3 regions of the Streptomyces sp. SLBN-31 genome follow, and region 2 is predicted to be linked to each of the others. Evidence: predicted binding sites of a transcription regulator. Region 2 holds the regulator's gene; each other region holds the start of a gene.

Region 1 (5,809 bases), on a different contig from region 2:
TATGCCCTACGCCACCTTGCGGCTCGCATACTCCGCGATCTCCGTCATCGGCGGCCGCTCCTCCGTGTCCACGGAGTAGGTGCGCGGCTCGAAGCCGTCCGTGCCCCGTTCGAACTGGGTGAGGGAGGGACGGACGAGATGGCCGCGGGCCAGGCGGAGCTGGGCCGTGCGGTAGATGGCCGCCGCCATCCGGCCGAGGGCCTGGCCGTCCTGGTGGCGGTGCTTGCGGACGCCTACGTCGACCTGGGCGAGCGCGTCCAGGCCCACCAGATGCAGGGCGTCGACCAGCATGCCCAGCTCGACCCCGTACCCGACGGGGAACGGCAGCTGTTCCAGCAGGCTGCGCCGGGCCGCGTACTCGCCGCCCAGCGGCTGCACGAAGCCGGCCAGCTGCGGCCAGTGCATGTTGAGCAGGGGGCGGGCCATCAGCTCGGTGACCCGGCCACCCTGTCCCTGCGCCCCGCCGAGGGGACGGTCGTACATGCCCTTGACCAGGTCGATCCCGGGGTCGGTGAGCAGCGGGCCGACGATCCCGGAGACGAAGTCGGAGGAGAACTCCTTCAGGTCGGCGTCGATGAAGCAGACGATGTCCCCGGTCGTGACCAGCAGCGAGCGCCACAGGACCTCGCCCTTGCCGGGGACCGTCGAGATGCGGGGCAGGATGTCGTCGCGGTGCACTACCCGCGCGCCGGCCGCCGCGGCGACCTGGGACGTGCGGTCGGTGGAACCGGAGTCGACGACCACGATCTCGTCGACGAGCGGGACCTGCTGCATCAGGTCGTGGCGGATGATCGCGACGATGTCGCCGACCGTCTCCTCCTCGTTGAGCGCGGGCAGCACGACACTGACCGACTGGCCCGTGCGCTGTTTCGCGGCGAGGATCTGGTGCAGCGGGCGGTCGGTGACGGACCAGGAGTGGGTGCTCAGCCAGCGCTCGACTTCTTCCAGCACGTAGGCGGCTCCTCTGCGTTCTCTCGGCGAAAGGACCGGATTGTGATCCATCTCGCGGTTCGGACGGCTATCTCAACTGTCCTGGCCTTCGGTTACAGTCTTGAACAACGCTGATGACCATCGCATGTCGGGGGTCGTCTCGCGTTCAACGAGTTCAACAACCACATACCGCTCATCCAGAGGGGCAGAGGGATACGGCCCGATGAAGCCCCGGCAACCCTCCAGCCGGTCTCGTAGATCAACGTTGATCATTCCGCGAGGCTCCCGGCTAGGGAAGGTGCCAAATCCGTCTCACGGCGAGATGCGTCGTGAGGAAGATGAGGAGAAAGGGCCTCGCCTCACATGGCTGCGCAGACTGTTGCAAGCACCACCGACTCCACGACCGTAGACCTCGGGCCCGCCTCGGCGCTTTCCTGCCGCGAGTGCGGTCACCGGGTGCCGCTCGGCCCGGTCTTCGCCTGCGAGGAGTGTTTCGGCCCGCTCGAGATCGCGTACGACTTCTCGGCCTACGACACCGAGGAGCTCCGCAAGCGCATCGAGGCGGGACCCGCGAACATCTGGCGCTACGCGCCGCTGCTGCCCGTCCCGGCGGACGTGGCGGACAAGCCGAACATCAACCCCGGCTGGACCAAGCTCGTCAAGGCCGAAAACCTGGCGCGCGAGCTGGGTGTCACCGGCGGACTGTACGTGAAGGACGACTCCGGCAACCCGACGCACTCCTTCAAGGACCGCGTCGTCGCCCAGGCCCTGGAGGCCGCGCGCGCCTTCGGCTTCACCACGCTCTCCTGCTCCTCCACCGGCAACCTCGCGGGTGCCGTCGGCGCCGCCGCGGCCCGCGCCGGCTTCCGGTCCTGCGTGTTCATCCCGCACGACCTGGAGCAGGGCAAGGTCGTCATGGCCGCGGTCTACGGCGGCGAGCTCGTGGGCATCGAGGGCAACTACGACGACGTGAACCGCTTCTGCTCCGAGCTGATCGGCGACCCGGCCGGCGAGGGATGGGGCTTCGTCAACGTCAACCTGCGGCCCTACTACGCGGAAGGGTCCAAGACCCTGGCGTACGAGATCTGCGAGCAGCTCGGCTGGAAGCTCCCCGACCAGCTCGTGGTCCCCATCGCCTCCGGCTCGCAGCTGACGAAGATCGACAAGGGGCTGCAGGAGCTGATCAAGCTCGGGCTCGTCGAGGACAAGCCGTACAAGATCTTCGGGGCTCAGGCCGAGGGGTGCTCGCCGGTGTCGGTCGCCTACAAGGCGGGCCACGACGTGGTGCGGCCGCAGAAGCCGAACACCATCGCCAAGTCCCTGGCCATCGGCAACCCGGCCGACGGGCCGTACGTCCTGGACATCGCGCGCCGCACGGGCGGTGCCGTGGAGGACGTGAACGACGAGCAGGTCGTCGACGCCATCAAGCTGCTGGCCCGCACCGAGGGCATCTTCGCCGAGACCGCCGGCGGCGTGACCGTGGGCGTGACGCGCAAGCTCATCGAGAACGGCGTGCTGGACCCGGCCCTGACCACGGTCGTGCTGAACACCGGCGACGGCCTCAAGACGCTGGATGCGGTGGCAGGCACGGGGTTGACTGCGACCATTCGCCCCAACCTCGATTCGTTCCGCGAGGCCGGGCTCGCCTAGCCGATCTTTCGACTGCGGGCCGGTGGGGGCTGGTCGCGCCCACGCGGCGGTAGCCGCACACCGAACACAGCCCCGCGCCCCTGGGGCGCTTACCTGACCGGAGGTCTTGAACATGAGCGTGTCCGTCCGCATCCCCACCATCCTGCGCACCTACACCGGCGGCCAGGCCGAGGTGAGCGCCGAGGGTGCCACCCTCGCCGAGGTCATCGCCGACCTGGAGAAGAACCACACCGGCATCGCCGCCCGCGTCCTGGACGACCAGGGCAAGCTGCGCCGCTTCGTCAACGTGTACGTCAACGACGACGACGTGCGGTTCGAGCAGGGACTGGAGACGGCGACCCCGGACGGTGCGGGCGTGTCGATCATCCCGGCCGTCGCCGGGGGCTGACCGAATGACCGATCATTACCTTCGGTAACGCCGGTTACGAAGAGTTCATCGAATTGCCCCCTCCGTAAGAGAAGCGGAGGGGGCAATTCAGTGTGGTTGAGCGCGGTACAGTTGGGGAACGCGCTGCTGATCTCCGGATCGGGAGCCCAGAATTCCTGCCGCGTGCCCGTCGAGATGCAGCCAAAGTGTGCATGCCTTTCGCGGCTTTTGTTCCTTTTATGGAGCCCGACTTGCCCTGAATTCGGGCGAATTCTCACTACATTCCGGACCCCTGCCGTCCAGAATTCTCGTCCGATTGACCTGTTGCAGACGGCAGTTGGACAGATACATTCAGCCGCGGTCGACGCGTTCCGGCGCACGCCCCCAAACCGTGGGGGGTGAGGTCTGACCCGGATCCGCGAAGTGCGGATCTGTGCAAGGGCCAGTAATAGGGGAGTTAGGCATGGCTCAGGGCACCGTCAAGTGGTTCAACGCGGAGAAGGGGTACGGCTTCATCGCGGTCGACGGTGGTGCGGATGTTTTCGTCCACTACAGCGCCATCCAGATGGACGGGTACCGCACCCTGGAAGAGGGCCAGCGGGTCGATTTCGAGATCTCGCAGGGCCAGAAGGGGCCGCAGGCGGACATGGTCCGACTGGCGACCAGCTGAAGCACGCGCCGGGTAGACAGCAGCGTCGTTCTTCTTTTCTTCGGAGGGCTCGTACCCCATGGGGAGTCATGGGTGCGGGCCCTCCGGCATGCCCGCGCTCCGCACGGCCCGACGCGCTCCGTCTGCGCCCCCCGCGCCCGGCGCTCCGGGGGCTCAGTCCACGGGAGGCGCTTGCACTCGGCAGGGGCGAGTGCTAATCATTGGCGTTAGCACTCTGAAGGTGAGAGTGACAAAGAAGGACCGGGTCGGTGAGGCCCGCAGGCCGGGTGGGGCAAGGAACCCACGGGTCGGCGAGCCGTCCGTCGCGGGCGCGGGCGCGGTCCGAAGGAATCACCCCCAGTCCTGGAGGGACCACTTCACATGGCCAAGATCATCGCGTTCGACGAGGAGGCGCGGCGCGGCCTCGAGCGCGGCATGAACCAGCTCGCGGACGCCGTGAAGGTGACGCTCGGCCCCAAGGGCCGCAACGTCGTCCTCGAGAAGAAGTGGGGCGCCCCCACGATCACCAACGATGGTGTCTCCATCGCCAAGGAGATCGAGCTCGAGGACCCGTACGAGAAGATCGGCGCCGAGCTGGTCAAGGAAGTCGCCAAGAAGACGGACGACGTCGCCGGTGACGGTACGACCACGGCGACCGTTCTCGCCCAGGCCCTGGTCAAGGAGGGCCTGCGCAACGTAGCCGCCGGCGCCAACCCGATGGCCCTCAAGCGCGGTATCGAGAAGGCCGTCGAGGCCGTCTCCGGTGCCCTGCTGGAGCAGGCGAAGGATGTCGAGACCAAGGAGCAGATCGCTTCGACGGCCTCCATCTCCGCCGCCGACACCCAGATCGGCGAGCTCATCGCCGAGGCCATGGACAAGGTCGGCAAGGAAGGCGTCATCACCGTCGAGGAGTCCCAGACCTTCGGTCTGGAGCTGGAGCTCACCGAGGGTATGCGCTTCGACAAGGGCTACATCTCGGCGTACTTCGCCACCGACATGGAGCGTATGGAGGCCGTCCTCGACGACCCGTACATCCTGATCGCCAACTCCAAGATCTCCTCGGTCAAGGACCTGCTCCCGCTGCTGGAGAAGGTCATGCAGTCGGGCAAGCCGCTGCTGATCATCGCCGAGGACGTCGAGGGCGAGGCCCTGTCGACCCTGGTCGTCAACAAGATCCGCGGCACCTTCAAGTCCGTCGCCGTCAAGGCCCCGGGCTTCGGCGACCGCCGCAAGGCCATGCTCGGCGACATCGCCATCCTCACGGGCGGCGAGGTCATCTCCGAGGAGGTCGGCCTCAAGCTGGAGAACGCCACCCTCGACCTGCTGGGCAAGGCCCGCAAGGTAGTCATCACCAAGGACGAGACCACCATCGTCGACGGTGCCGGTGCCAGCGACCAGGTCGCGGGCCGCGTGAACCAGATCCGCGCCGAGATCGAGAACAGCGACTCGGACTACGACCGCGAGAAGCTGCAGGAGCGCCTGGCGAAGCTCGCCGGCGGTGTCGCGGTCATCAAGGCCGGTGCCGCCACCGAGGTGGAGCTCAAGGAGCGCAAGCACCGCATCGAGGACGCCGTCCGCAACGCGAAGGCCGCCGTCGAGGAGGGCATCGTCGCCGGTGGTGGCGTCGCGCTCATCCAGGCGTCCAGCGTCTTCGAGAAGCTGGACCTCGAGGGTGACGAGGCGACCGGCGCCAACGCCGTGCGCATCGCGCTCGAGGCCCCGCTGAAGCAGATCGCCGTCAACGCCGGCCTCGAGGGCGGCGTCGTGGTGGAGAAGGTCCGCAACCTCACCCCGGGTCACGGCCTCAACGCCGCGACCGGCGAGTACGTCGACCTGGTCAAGGAAGGCATCATCGACCCGGCGAAGGTCACGCGCTCTGCCCTGCAGAACGCCGCCTCCATCGCCGCGCTCTTCCTCACCACCGAGGCCGTCATCGCCGACAAGCCGGAGAAGGCCGCCGCGCCCGCCGGTGGCGGCATGCCGGGCGGTGACATGGACTTCTGATCCGCCTGACGGCTGATCAACGTCCCTAAGGAGGGCGGCACTTCCTGCTCCGGCAGGCGGTGCCGCCCTTCGGCGTGTCCGGGGTCACAGGGCGGCCGGAAATGCGGTGACGCGTGCGGCGGTTGACGCTGAAGCAGTGTCTATGCGTATGCACATACCGAGGAGTACCCCCGCGTGACCGCCACCACCTCCCGCGCCGCCGAGATCCT
Region 2 (5,809 bases):
CCGCCGTACCGACACCGCGTGCCGCCCCTCGGGCCCCTCCACCTCCACGACCGAGCCGGGGCCGACGCCCTCCAGCGAGTCGACGACGAACACCGGCGCGGTCATCGCAGTCCTCCCTTGTCCGACAACGCTGTCCGGGCCGCGTCGAGTTCGGCGGCCAGGACCTCCACCAGCTGTCCGGCGGGCATCTCGCGCGCCATGCGGTGGCCCTGCCCGGCCCACAGCGCCATGCCCTGCGCGTCCCCGCCCGCGGCGGCCTTCTTGCGCAGCGGCGCGGTGAGGTGGTGGACGGCGGGGTAGGCGGCGGGGGCGTACGGGCCGTGCTCGCGCAGGAAGCGGTTGACCAGGCCGCGGGCGGGGCGGCCGGAGAAGGCGCGGGTCAGTTCCGTACGCACGAACAAGGGGTTGGTCAGGGCCTGCTTGTGGACAGCGGCCGCACCGGACTCGGGGGTGGCGAGGAACGCGGTGCCGAGCTGGGCCGCGGTCGCGCCCGCCGCGAGGACGGCGGCGATCTGGCTGCCGCGCATGATGCCGCCGGCGGCGACGATCGGCAGGCCCACGGTCTCGCGGACCTGCGCGACGAGGGAGAGCAGGCCGATGCCGGAGCCGTCGTTCTCGGGGAGGTCGCGGTGGCTGCCCTGGTGGCCGCCGGCCTCCACGCCCTGCGCGATCACCGCGTCGGCGCCGGCCCGCTCGACGGCGAGGGCCTCCTCGGCGGTGGTCGCGGTGACGAGGGTGTAGGTGCCGAGGCGGTGCAGCGAGTCGATGACCTCCTGGCTCGGCACGCCGAAGTGGAACGACACCACCGGCACCGGGTTGTCGAGCAGGACGGCGAGTTTGGCGTCGTAGCCGTCGTCCCGGCCGCTGTCGGGGTCGCCCAGCTCGGTCTCGTACCAGGCGGCCTCGCCGGCCAGCTGGTGGGCGTAGACCTCGACGGCGGACCGGTCGGTGTGGTCGGGCTGCGGCATGAAGAGGTTGACGCCGAAGGGGCGCTTGGTCAGTCCACGGAGCTGTTTGATCTCCTGGTACATGCCGTCGGCGGTCTTGTACCCGGCGGCCAGGAACCCCAGCCCTCCGGCCTCGGACACGGCCTGCGCGAGATGCGGTACGGAAACGCCACCCGCCATGGGGGCCTGCACGATCGGGTGTGGGAAGAGATCGGTCAGCGCGGAGGACATGCCCGCATGTTGTCACGTCCCCCGAACAAGTCCGAATCGGGCCGTCCCCTTGGCGCACGGGGCCGCATCACGGCTGGTCCGTCGCTACGAGACGGGGGCCGGCCCAGGGCTTCGCCGTGGCGCCGGCCCGCGCGATTCCAGCCCGTCCGGCGGTTGAGGACGAGGCCCGTTCAGGGCCGAAGCGGGGATCCGGGGGCCGCGGGCCCCCGGCCACGGCGAGCGACCCCCACCCCCGGCTCAGCGACCGTTGAACGCGTCCTTCAGCCGCGAGAACAGCCCCTGCTGCCCCGGTTGGAACTGCCCCTGCGGGCGCTCCTCGCCGCGCAGCTTGGCCAGCTCGCGCAGCAGCCGCTCCTGCTCGGGGTCGAGCTTGTTCGGGGTCTGGACCTCGACGTGGACGACGAGGTCGCCCCGGCCGCCGCCGCGCAGATGCGTGACGCCCCGGCCGTGCAGCGGGATCGACTGGCCGGACTGGGTGCCGGGCCGGATGTCGACCTCCTCCATGCCGTCCAGCGTCTCCAGCGGCACCTTGGTGCCGAGGGACGCCGCCGTCATCGGGATCGTCACCGTGCAGTGCAGATCGTCGCCGCGCCGTTGGAAGGTGGAGTGCGGCAGCTCGTGGATCTCGACGTACAGGTCACCGGCCGGGCCACCGCCCGGACCGACCTCGCCCTCGCCCGCGAGCTGGATGCGGGTGCCGTTGTCCACGCCGGCGGGGATCTTGACCGTCAGCGTGCGACGCGAGCGGATGCGGCCGTCGCCGGCGCACTCCGGGCACGGCGTCGGCACGACCGTGCCGAAGCCCTGGCACTGCGGGCAGGGCCGGGAGGTCATGACCTGGCCCAGGAAGGACCGGGTCACCTGCGAGACCTCACCGCGGCCGCGGCACATGTCGCACGTCTGCGCGGAGGTGCCGGGGGCCGCCCCCTCGCCGTTGCAGGTGTTGCAGACGATGGCCGTGTCGACCTGGATGTCCTTGGTCGTGCCGAAGGCCGCCTCGTCCAGCTCGATCTCCAGCCGGATCATCGCGTCCTGGCCGCGCCGGGTGCGCGAGCGAGGACCGCGCTGGGACGCCGTACCGAAGAAGGCGTCCATGATGTCCGAGAAGTTCCCGAAGCCGCCGGCGCCGAAGCCGCCCGCGCCACCGCCGCCCGCCTGTGAGAGCGGGTCGCCGCCGAGGTCGTAGACCTGCTTCTTCTGCGGGTCCGACAGCACCTCGTAGGCGGCGTTGATCTCCTTGAACCGCTCCTGGGTCTTCGGATCGGGGTTGACGTCCGGGTGCAGCTCGCGTGCGAGCCGCCGGAAGGCCTTCTTGATCTCTTCCTGCGACGCGTCGCGGCGCACGCCGAGAACGGCGTAGTAGTCCGTGGCCACTTACGACTCCGCCAGGATCTGTCCGACGTACCGTGCCACTGCGCGTACCGCTCCCATCGTTCCCGGGTAATCCATGCGGGTCGGTCCGACCACGCCGAGCTTGGCGACTGCCTCGCCGCCCGAACCGTAGCCGACCGAGACCACGGACGTGGAGTTGAGTCCCTCGTAGGCGTTCTCATGACCGATGCGTACGGTCATGCCCGAATCCCCGGCCTCGCCAAGCAACTTGAGGAGCACGACCTGCTCCTCCAGCGCCTCGAGCACGGGCCGGATGGTGAGGGGGAAGTCATGTCCGAAGCGGGTCAGATTGGCGGTTCCGCCGATCATCAGCCGCTCCTCGTTCTCCTCGACGAGGGTTTCGAGGAGGGTGGAAAGCACTGTCGAGACGGTGCCCCGGTCCTCCACGTCGAAACCCTCGGGCAGGTCCTCGACCAGCCGCGGCACGTCCGTGAACCGGCGTCCCGCGACCCTGCTGTTCAGCCGCGCCCGCAGGTCCGCGAGCGAGGCCTCCCCGAAGGGCGCCGGGCAGTCGACCATCCGCTGCTCCACCCGCCCGGTGTCCGTGATCAGCACGAGCATCACGCGCGCGGGGGCGAGCGAGAGCAGCTCCACGTGCCGCACGGTCGAGCGGGTCAGCGACGGATACTGCACGACGGCGACCTGCCGCGTCAGCTGCGCGAGCAGCCGCACGGTGCGGGCCACCACGTCGTCCAGGTCGACGGCGCCGTCGAGGAAGTTCTGAATCGCGCGCCGCTCGGGCGCGGTCATCGGCTTGACGCCGGCGAGCTTGTCGACGAACAGGCGGTAGCCCTTGTCGGTCGGGATGCGCCCGGCGCTGGTGTGCGGCTGGGCGATGTACCCCTCGTCCTCCAGGGCCGCCATGTCGTTGCGGACCGTGGCCGGGGAAACACCGAGGTTGTGCCGCTCGGTCAGGGCCTTGGACCCGACCGGCTCCTCCGTGCCGACATAGTCCTGGACGATGGCGCGCAGTACCTGGAGCCGTCGTTCACTCAGCATCGCGCACACCTCCAGATGTCGTCCCCTGTTGCCTGGCCTGGCACTCTGTCCGTCCGAGTGCCAGCACTCCCCGGCCCAGTGTACGGCGGTCGGGTACCACCAGGGCAAGGTCGGTCCCGCCCCACCGGCTCCTGCGGCTAGCGTCGCCGTATGACGGTGACTTGGGAAGAGCTCGGGTGGGAGCGGCTGGCGGCCGGGGTCGGGCGGTGCCGGCTGCCCGGCTGGGACTGCACGGCGGGGCTGGTCGTCGGGGACGGCGCGGCCCTGGTGATCGACGCGGGGTCGAGCCTCGCGCAGGGCGCGCTGCTGCGTTCGCAGGCCGTGGAACTGGCCGGTCAGCGTGTGACCCATCTCGCGCTGACCCACCCGCATTTCGACCATGTTCTCGGTGCGGCGGCGTTCGCGGGCGCGGAGGTGTACGGCGCGGTGGGCATGGACGCGCTGCTCGGCGCCCGGCACGCGCGCGAGGCGCTGCGCGAGGACGCGGTGCGCAACGGGCTGGACGCGCGCGTGGCCGACGAGGCGGTGGACTCCCTGGCCCCGCCCCGGCATCACGTCTCCGGCGAGTGGACCCTGGACCTGGGCGGCGACCGGCAGGTGCTGCTGGCGAACGTGGGGCCCGGCCACACAGCCCGCGACCTCGCCGTCCTGGTGCCCGGCTCCCCCGAGGTCGTCTTCTGCGGCGACCTGGTCGAGGAGTCCGGCGAGCCGCAGGCGGGTCCCGACGCCGTACCGTCCCACTGGCCCGCTGCCCTCGACCGCCTGCTCGACCTGGGAGGCGAGGACGCGTTGTACGTGCCCGGTCACGGAGCGGTGGTGGACGCGGGGTTCGTCCGGGCGCAGCGGGACGCGCTGGCAGCGCGTTTCGGCGTGTCGCGGTGATCGTCGGGACGCTTCTCCTATCGTCGTTCGAATGCGCCAGTACTCTCCGGACCTGACCCCGCCGTGGAAGAAGCCCAAGCCCGTCGCCGAGGTCCCGGCGGAGCCCGGTCTGGTGGTCGAGGAGGCGGGGACCGGTTTCTGCGGCGCGGTGATCCGCTGCGAGGCGGGCACGGTGACCCTGGAGGACCGCTTCGGCAAGCACCGGGTGTTCCCGATGGAGCCGCGCGGGTTCCTGCTGGAGGGCCGCGTGGTGACGCTCGTCCGTCCGGCGGGCGGCGCTCCGGTACGGCCCACGCGGACGGCGTCCGGCTCGGTCGCCGTCCCCGGCGCACGCGCGCGCGTGGCCCGCGCCGGGCGGATCTACGTCGAGGGCCGGCACGACGCCGAGCTGGTGGAGAAGGTCTGGGGCGACGACCTGCGGATCGAGGGCGTCGTCGTGGAGTACCTGGAGGGCGTGGACGACCTGCCGTCGATCGTGGCCGAGTTCGCGCCGGGACCGGACGCCCGGCTGGGCGTCCTGGTGGACCACCTGGTGCCGGGCACGAAGGAGTGGCGGATCGCCCAGCAGGTGAGCAGCGAGCACGCGCTGGTCGTCGGGCACCCCTACATCGACATCTGGGAGGCGGTGAAGCCGTCGTCCCTGGGCATCGAGGCGTGGCCGCGCGTCCCGCACGGCCAGGACTGGAAGACGGGGGTGTGCCGGGCGCTGGGCTGGCCGTCGGAGAACACGGGTGCCGTGTGGCAGGCGATCCTGAAGCGGGTGGGCTCCTACAAGGACCTGGAGCCGGAGCTGCTGGGCCGCGTGGAGGAACTGATCGACTTCGTCACCGCTCCGCAGTGACCCGGGCGGCGGTCAGTCGACCAGGTCCCTGACCACCGCGTCCGCCAGCAGCCGCCCCCGCAGGGTCAGCGCGGCCCGGCCCTCCTCGTACGTGCCCTGCCGCAGCAGTCCGTCGGTCAGGGCCCGGCGCGCCGCCGCGAGCCCTGCCGGCCTCAGCAGCTCCAGGGGCGCGCCGTCGCGCAGGCGCAGCTCCAGCAGGACGCGCTCCACCCGCCGGTCCTCCTCCGACAGCACCTCGCGGCCGGCCCCCGGGGACCTGCCCGCCGCCAGGGCCGCCGCGTAGGCGCCGGGGTGCTTCACGTTCCACCAGCGCACCCCGCCGACGTGCGAGTGCGCCCCGGGGCCCGCGCCCCACCAGTCGGCGCCGCGCCAGTACAGCTCGTTGTGCAGGCAGCGGGCGCCGTCAGCGGTCGCCCAGTTGGAGACCTCGTACCAGTCGAAGCCCGCGCCCGACAGGACGTCCTCGGCGATCAGGTACCGGTCCGCGTGGACGTCGTCGTCGGTCATCGGGATCTCG
Region 3 (5,809 bases), on a different contig from region 2:
CGCCTCCTTCACGTCCCCGCCGTCCGAGATCCACTCGGCTTCGGCGTCGGCCGGGACGGCCTCGTGCGGAATGCCGGGCGCGACCTTCAGCGCGGCGTGCGGTGCCGTGCGGGCCGCTTCGACGGCCCAGGACAGGGGCGGCGAGTAGGCCTCGGGGTCGAAGATGCGCCCCCGGCCGCCGCGCCGGGCGGGGTCGACGAACACGGCGTCCCAGCCCGTGGTGCCGACCTCCGTGACATCGGCCTCCCGCACCTCGATCAGGTCCGTCAGCCCCAGCGCCTCGGCGTTCGCCCGCGCCGCGGCCGCCGTCACCGGGTCCCGGTCCACGGCGAGGACCCTGATGCCCGCGCGGGCCAGCGCGATCGCGTCCCCGCCGATTCCGCAGCACAGGTCCGCGAGCGAGGTCACGCCCAGCGCCCGCAGCCGCCCGGCCCGGTACGCGGCGACGGCGGCCCGGGTCGACTGCTCGACGCCGTTGGGCGTGAAGAACATGCGCCCCGCGTCCTCCTGGCCGAACTTGGCCGCCGCCCGCTGCCGCAACCGGGCCTGGCCGAGCGCCGCCGACACCAGTTCGGCGGGGTGGTCGCGGCGCAGCCGGGTCGCCACGGCGAGTTCGTCGGCCGGGGCGGTGTCGCGCACCTCGTCGAGGAGGGCGCGGCCTTCGGGGGTGAGAAGGGGTGCGAGGTCGTTCACCGGCTCATTGTGGGCCAGCCGGGGGACGGTGTGCGTGCGGCCGAGGTGTCGGACGGGGTTGCGGGCCGGGGGCTGCGAAGATCCGGGCCCATGCGAGCAGTAGTACAAAATGACAAAAACAGGTCATCTTGTGGGGCGCGAGTCCGTGGCGGAATCGCTGTGCTCGCCGTCGCCGTCGCCGTCGCCGTCGCCGCCGTCGCCTCCGGCTGTGCGCAGGACGCGGGCCGGGAGGTACGCCCGGCCGCCGGCCAGCCCCGCCTGAAGTCGTCCGAGGCCCGCGCCCTGGACTCGTACGCCACGAAGCTGCGCACGGCCTACGCCGCGCGCGCCCGGGCGGCCAGGTACTGGGGGTTGAAGCAGGTGCCCCTGACGGCCCCGCCCCCGCCGCTGCACAAGCCGCACATCACCGCCCGCCGGGGCTTCGAGGTCGACGACCAGGAGGAGCTGGGCCTGCCGCCGGTGTTCACCACGGTCCCCACCCGGCAGAAGGTCGTCTTCCTCACCATCGACGACGGCGCCGAGAAGGACCGGGCGTTCCTGCGGATGATGAACCAGCTGAAGATCCCGTACTCCGCCTTCCTCAGCAACTTCCTGGTCAAGGACGACTACGCGTACTTCCGCGACATGCAGTCCAAGGGCGTCACCCTCAACAACCACACCCTCACCCACCCCTACCTGCCGGGGCTGTCGTACGCGCGGCAGAAGCGCGAGATCTGCGGCATGCAGGAAATCATGAAGAGGCAGTTCGGCAAGGCCCCGACCGTCTTCCGGCCGCCCTTCGGCAACTACAACCAGGACACCCTGCGCGCCGCGAAGTCCTGCGGCATCCGGTACGCGCCGATCTGGGACGAGGAGGTCTTCGTCGACCACTGGGAGTACCGGGAGGACGACCGGGACCTGCACCCCGGCGACATCGTGCTCACCCACTTCCGGGGCCGCGCCGAGTGGAAGGGCACCATGGTCGACGACATGCGGCGCTTCCTGAACAAGGTCACTGCCGAGGGGTACGCGGTGGCCCGCCTGGAGGACTACCTGTGAGGCGCCGGGGCCTGGTGACGGGCGTCCTGGCGCTGGTCCTGCTCACCGGCTGCGCCCCGTCCGTCGCGCCCATCGAACGGCTCGGTGAGAAGGCGGCCCAGCGGGTGCGGGCCGACGGCCCCTCGGGCGCCGCCGTACCGCCGTTCCGGCGCTGGGGCCTGCCGGAGCCGCTGGCCCGCCCCCCGAGACCGGCGCGCGCCCGGACGGCCCGCGCGGCGCGCCCCCTGCCCGTCGTCTCCCGCGTCGCCACCCGCGACAGGGTCGTCTTCCTCACCTACGACGACGGCGCCGAGCAGGACCCCCGCTTCGTCGACATGGTCCGTGAACTGCGCCTGCCGGTCAGCATGTTCCTCACCGACAGCGTCGTCGGACCGAGGTACGGCCACTTCGCCCGCCTGCGCTCGGCGGGCGCCGGCATCCAGAACCACACCCTCGACCACTCCGCCCTGCGCGGTCTGCCCTACGCGGGCCAGCGCGCCGAGATCTGCGGCCAGCAGGACAAGCTCCGCTCCCGCTTCGGCGTCCGCCCCCGCCTCTTCCGCCCGCCGTACGGCACCTACGACACCACCACCCTGCGCGCGGCGGCCGACTGCGGTGTCTCGGCGGTCGTGCTGTGGCGGGCGTCGATGGAGGCCGGGGAGCCGACGTTCGCCCGGGGCGAGCGCCGGCTGCGGGCGGGCGACATCGTCTCGGTGCCGTCGGGCGAGTCGGCCTTCCCGACCCTCGTCGAACGCACCCGAGGACTGCTGCGGGCGGCACAGGAACGCGGGCTGACGGTGGCACGGCTGGAGGACTACCTGTAGCCGAGCGCCACCGCGAGGAAGAACAGGGCCGCCAGTAACTGCCCCCCGCCGGTCACGGCGAACCCGTCCCGGAAGAAGAAGACGGCGGCCGCCAGGGCCACCACCGCCGCCCCGCCCAGCCACACCATCGCGCCCCACGCGTGCCCGTTCAGCGCCAGGGCGGCGGCGAACACCAGGCCGAAGGCGACTTCGGCCGGGAGGAGAACCACGAGCGCGCAGCCGTCGGACGACAGGGACCGGGAGGGCATGGGCCGACGGTACGCGTCCGGCACGGCGGCCGGCACCCTTCCGCGGCGCGCCGCTTCGACCGTCTCCCGGGGCCGACGCGCCGTCGGGATTAGCAGTCCGCTTGACCGAGTGCTAATCGCGGTCATAGTCTCGGCTCTGGCACTCCCCCCTGGAGAGTGCCAAACAAGCGACGGGCAGGTCCGGCACCCGCGACGACGGATCGACCTGGTCGCCACCTCAGACAGTTAACCCCGTGAGATCTCCGAAGGGGGAGGTCGGATCGTGACGACCGCCAGCTCCAAGGTTGCCATCAAGCCGCTCGAGGACCGCATTGTGGTCCAGCCGCTGGACGCCGAGCAGACCACGGCCTCTGGCCTGGTCATCCCGGACACCGCCAAGGAGAAGCCCCAGGAGGGCGTCGTCCTGGCCGTGGGCCCGGGCCGGTTCGAGAACGGCGAGCGCCTGCCGCTCGACGTCAAGACCGGCGACATCGTGCTGTACAGCAAGTACGGCGGCACCGAGGTGAAGTACAACGGCGAGGAGTACCTCGTCCTCTCGGCTCGCGACGTGCTCGCGATCATCGAGAAGTAGTACTGCCTCAGAGTTTTTCCGAACTGCGCCCCTGGCCCCCCGCGACCGATAAGAAGCCGGGCGCCCGGGGCGCAGTGTCTTTTTGAACCCACAGATTCCGAGAGGGCTCCCGCTGTCATGGCGAAGATCCTGAAGTTCGACGAGGACGCCCGTCGCGCCCTCGAGCGCGGCGTCAACAAGCTGGCCGACACGGTCAAGGTGACGATCGGTCCCAAGGGCCGCAACGTCGTCATCGACAAGAAGTTCGGCGCCCCGACCATCACCAACGACGGCGTCACCATCGCCCGCGAGGTCGAGATCGAGGACCCGTACGAGAACCTCGGCGCGCAGCTGGTGAAGGAGGTGGCGACCAAGACCAACGACATCGCTGGTGACGGCACCACCACCGCCACCGTGCTCGCCCAGGCGCTGGTACGCGAGGGCCTGAAGAACGTGGCCGCGGGTGCCTCCCCGGCGCTGCTGAAGAAGGGCATCGACGCGGCCGTCGCCGCGATCTCCGAGGAACTTCTCGCGACCGCCCGCCCGATCGACGAGAAGTCCGACATCGCCGCCGTGGCCGGCCTGTCCGCCCAGGACAGCCAGGTCGGCGAGCTCATCGCCGAGGCGATGGACAAGGTCGGCAAGGACGGTGTCATCACCGTCGAGGAGTCCAACACCTTCGGTCTGGAGCTGGACTTCACCGAGGGCATGGCCTTCGACAAGGGCTACCTGTCCCCGTACTTCGTCACCGACCAGGAGCGTATGGAGGCCGTCCTCGACGACCCGTACATCCTGATCAACCAGGGCAAGATCTCCTCGATCGCCGACCTGCTGCCGCTGCTGGAGAAGGTCATCCAGGCCGGCTCCTCCAAGCCGCTGCTGATCATCGCCGAGGACGTCGAGGGCGAGGCCCTGTCCACCCTGGTCGTCAACAAGATCCGCGGCACCTTCAACGCGGTCGCGGTCAAGGCCCCCGGCTTCGGTGACCGCCGCAAGGCGATGCTGCAGGACATGGCGGTCCTCACCGGCGCCACGGTCATCTCCGAGGAGGTCGGCCTCAAGCTCGACCAGGCCGGTCTGGACGTGCTGGGCTCCGCCCGCCGCGTGACCGTCACCAAGGACGACACGACCATCGTCGACGGCGCCGGCAACTCCGAGGACGTCGTCGGCCGCGTCAACCAGATCAAGGCCGAGATCGAGAACACCGACTCCGACTGGGACCGCGAGAAGCTCCAGGAGCGCCTCGCGAAGCTGGCCGGCGGCGTGTGCGTGATCAAGGTCGGCGCCGCCACCGAGGTGGAGCTGAAGGAGAAGAAGCACCGTCTGGAGGACGCCATCTCCGCGACCCGCGCCGCGGTCGAGGAGGGCATCGTCTCCGGTGGTGGCTCCGCTCTGGTCCACGCCGCCAAGGTGCTGGACGGCGGCCTCGGCCGCACCGGCGACGAGGCCACCGGTGTCGCCGTGGTCCGCCGCGCGGTCGTCGAGCCGCTGCGCTGGATCGCCGAGAACGCCGGCCTGGAGGGCTACGTCATCACCTCCAAGGTCGCCGACCTCGACAAGGGCCAGGGCTTCAACGCCGCCACCGGCGAGTACGGCGACCTGATCAAGGCCGGCGTCATTGACCCGGTCAAGGTCACCCGCTCCGCCCTGGAGAACGCCGCCTCCATCGCCTCCCTGCTCCTCACGACCGAGACCCTGGTCGTCGAGAAGAAGGAAGAGGAGGAGCCGGCGGCCGCGGGCCACGGCCACGGTCACTCCCACTGACCCAGGTCAGCACCGAGGCCCGGCACCCGATGGGTGCCGGGCCTTCGCGTTCCCCTACTGCTCCAGCGCGTCGAGCGCGCCCAGCTGCTCCATCAGCCCGAGCCGGTCGTACTGCCACCACCCCTCGGCGAGCTTCCCGTCCTCGTCGCAGCGGAAGACGGTCGTCCCGGTCATCACGACGCTCCGCCCGGTGGCCGGCAGCCCCATGAACTCACCGCTGTGGGTCCCGCGCCAGGTCCACCGGGTGCACACCCGGTCTCCCTGCGAGATCTGGTCCTCGATGTCGAAGGTGTAGTCGAACCCGGCGCGCCACATCCGGATGTCCCGCCGCATGGCGTCCATGCCCAGGGTGTCCTGCTCCTTGCCGGGATCGTGGTCGTGATAGTTCTCGGCGACCAGTTCGTCGAGCGCCGGCAGCTCCCCCTTCTGCGCGATCCTTTCGAAGAACCGCCGCACGTTCACCGCGTGCAACTGGTCGTCCCGCACCACGTCCAGGTCCGTGAAGGTCGGCATCTCGTCGCAGAGGGCCACCATCTCCCGGAAGATCCTGTCCGTCTCGGGCAGGCCGGAGTTGCGCATCGCCTCCTCGTACGACGGGAACTCCACGATCTCGATGAAGTGCGAGGCGTCGGAGTGGTCCTTGCCGACCACCGCGTGCGTCGCCGTGCGCTTCCCCTTGGTCTGCTCGACCCATGTGTTCATCAGCCGGTCGA

Evidence for each region. The regulator HrcA, encoded in region 2, represses chaperone genes, less so after heat shock. The targets are predictions, from matches to a motif close to TTNGCACTCNGNNNNNCNGAGTGCNAA.
Region 1: the regulator HrcA is predicted to act here: its motif matches at 3,788-3,814, upstream of groL (chaperonin GroEL).
Region 3: the regulator HrcA is predicted to act here: its motif matches at 2,872-2,898, upstream of groES (co-chaperone GroES).

The regions. Positions count from the first base shown of each region.
Region 1 is NZ_VFNC01000003.1:347,460-353,268, reverse strand. Features, by position in the region: gene FBY22_RS39085 (glucosyl-3-phosphoglycerate synthase) at 7-951, opposite strand; SAM riboswitch class I at 1,121-1,275, shown strand; gene thrC (threonine synthase) at 1,294-2,580, shown strand; gene FBY22_RS39075 (MoaD/ThiS family protein) at 2,693-2,968, shown strand; gene FBY22_RS39070 (cold-shock protein) at 3,411-3,617, shown strand; gene groL (chaperonin GroEL) at 3,978-5,600, shown strand; gene FBY22_RS39060 (NADH:flavin oxidoreductase) at 5,775-5,809, shown strand, end outside.
Region 2 is NZ_VFNC01000002.1:3,180,141-3,185,949, forward strand. Features, by position in the region: gene FBY22_RS34485 (16S rRNA (uracil(1498)-N(3))-methyltransferase) at 1-105, opposite strand, end outside; gene FBY22_RS34490 (nitronate monooxygenase) at 102-1,178, opposite strand; gene dnaJ (molecular chaperone DnaJ) at 1,416-2,552, opposite strand; gene hrcA (heat-inducible transcriptional repressor HrcA) at 2,553-3,569, opposite strand; gene FBY22_RS34505 (MBL fold metallo-hydrolase) at 3,720-4,451, shown strand; gene FBY22_RS34510 (DUF3097 domain-containing protein) at 4,483-5,292, shown strand; gene hemW (radical SAM family heme chaperone HemW) at 5,305-5,809, opposite strand, start outside.
Region 3 is NZ_VFNC01000001.1:175,689-181,497, forward strand. Features, by position in the region: gene FBY22_RS00905 (THUMP-like domain-containing protein) at 1-801, opposite strand, end outside; gene FBY22_RS00910 (polysaccharide deacetylase family protein) at 784-1,731, shown strand; gene FBY22_RS00915 (polysaccharide deacetylase family protein) at 1,728-2,534, shown strand; gene FBY22_RS00920 (hypothetical protein) at 2,525-2,782, opposite strand; gene groES (co-chaperone GroES) at 3,045-3,353, shown strand; gene groL (chaperonin GroEL) at 3,471-5,096, shown strand; gene FBY22_RS00940 (ester cyclase) at 5,151-5,809, opposite strand, start outside.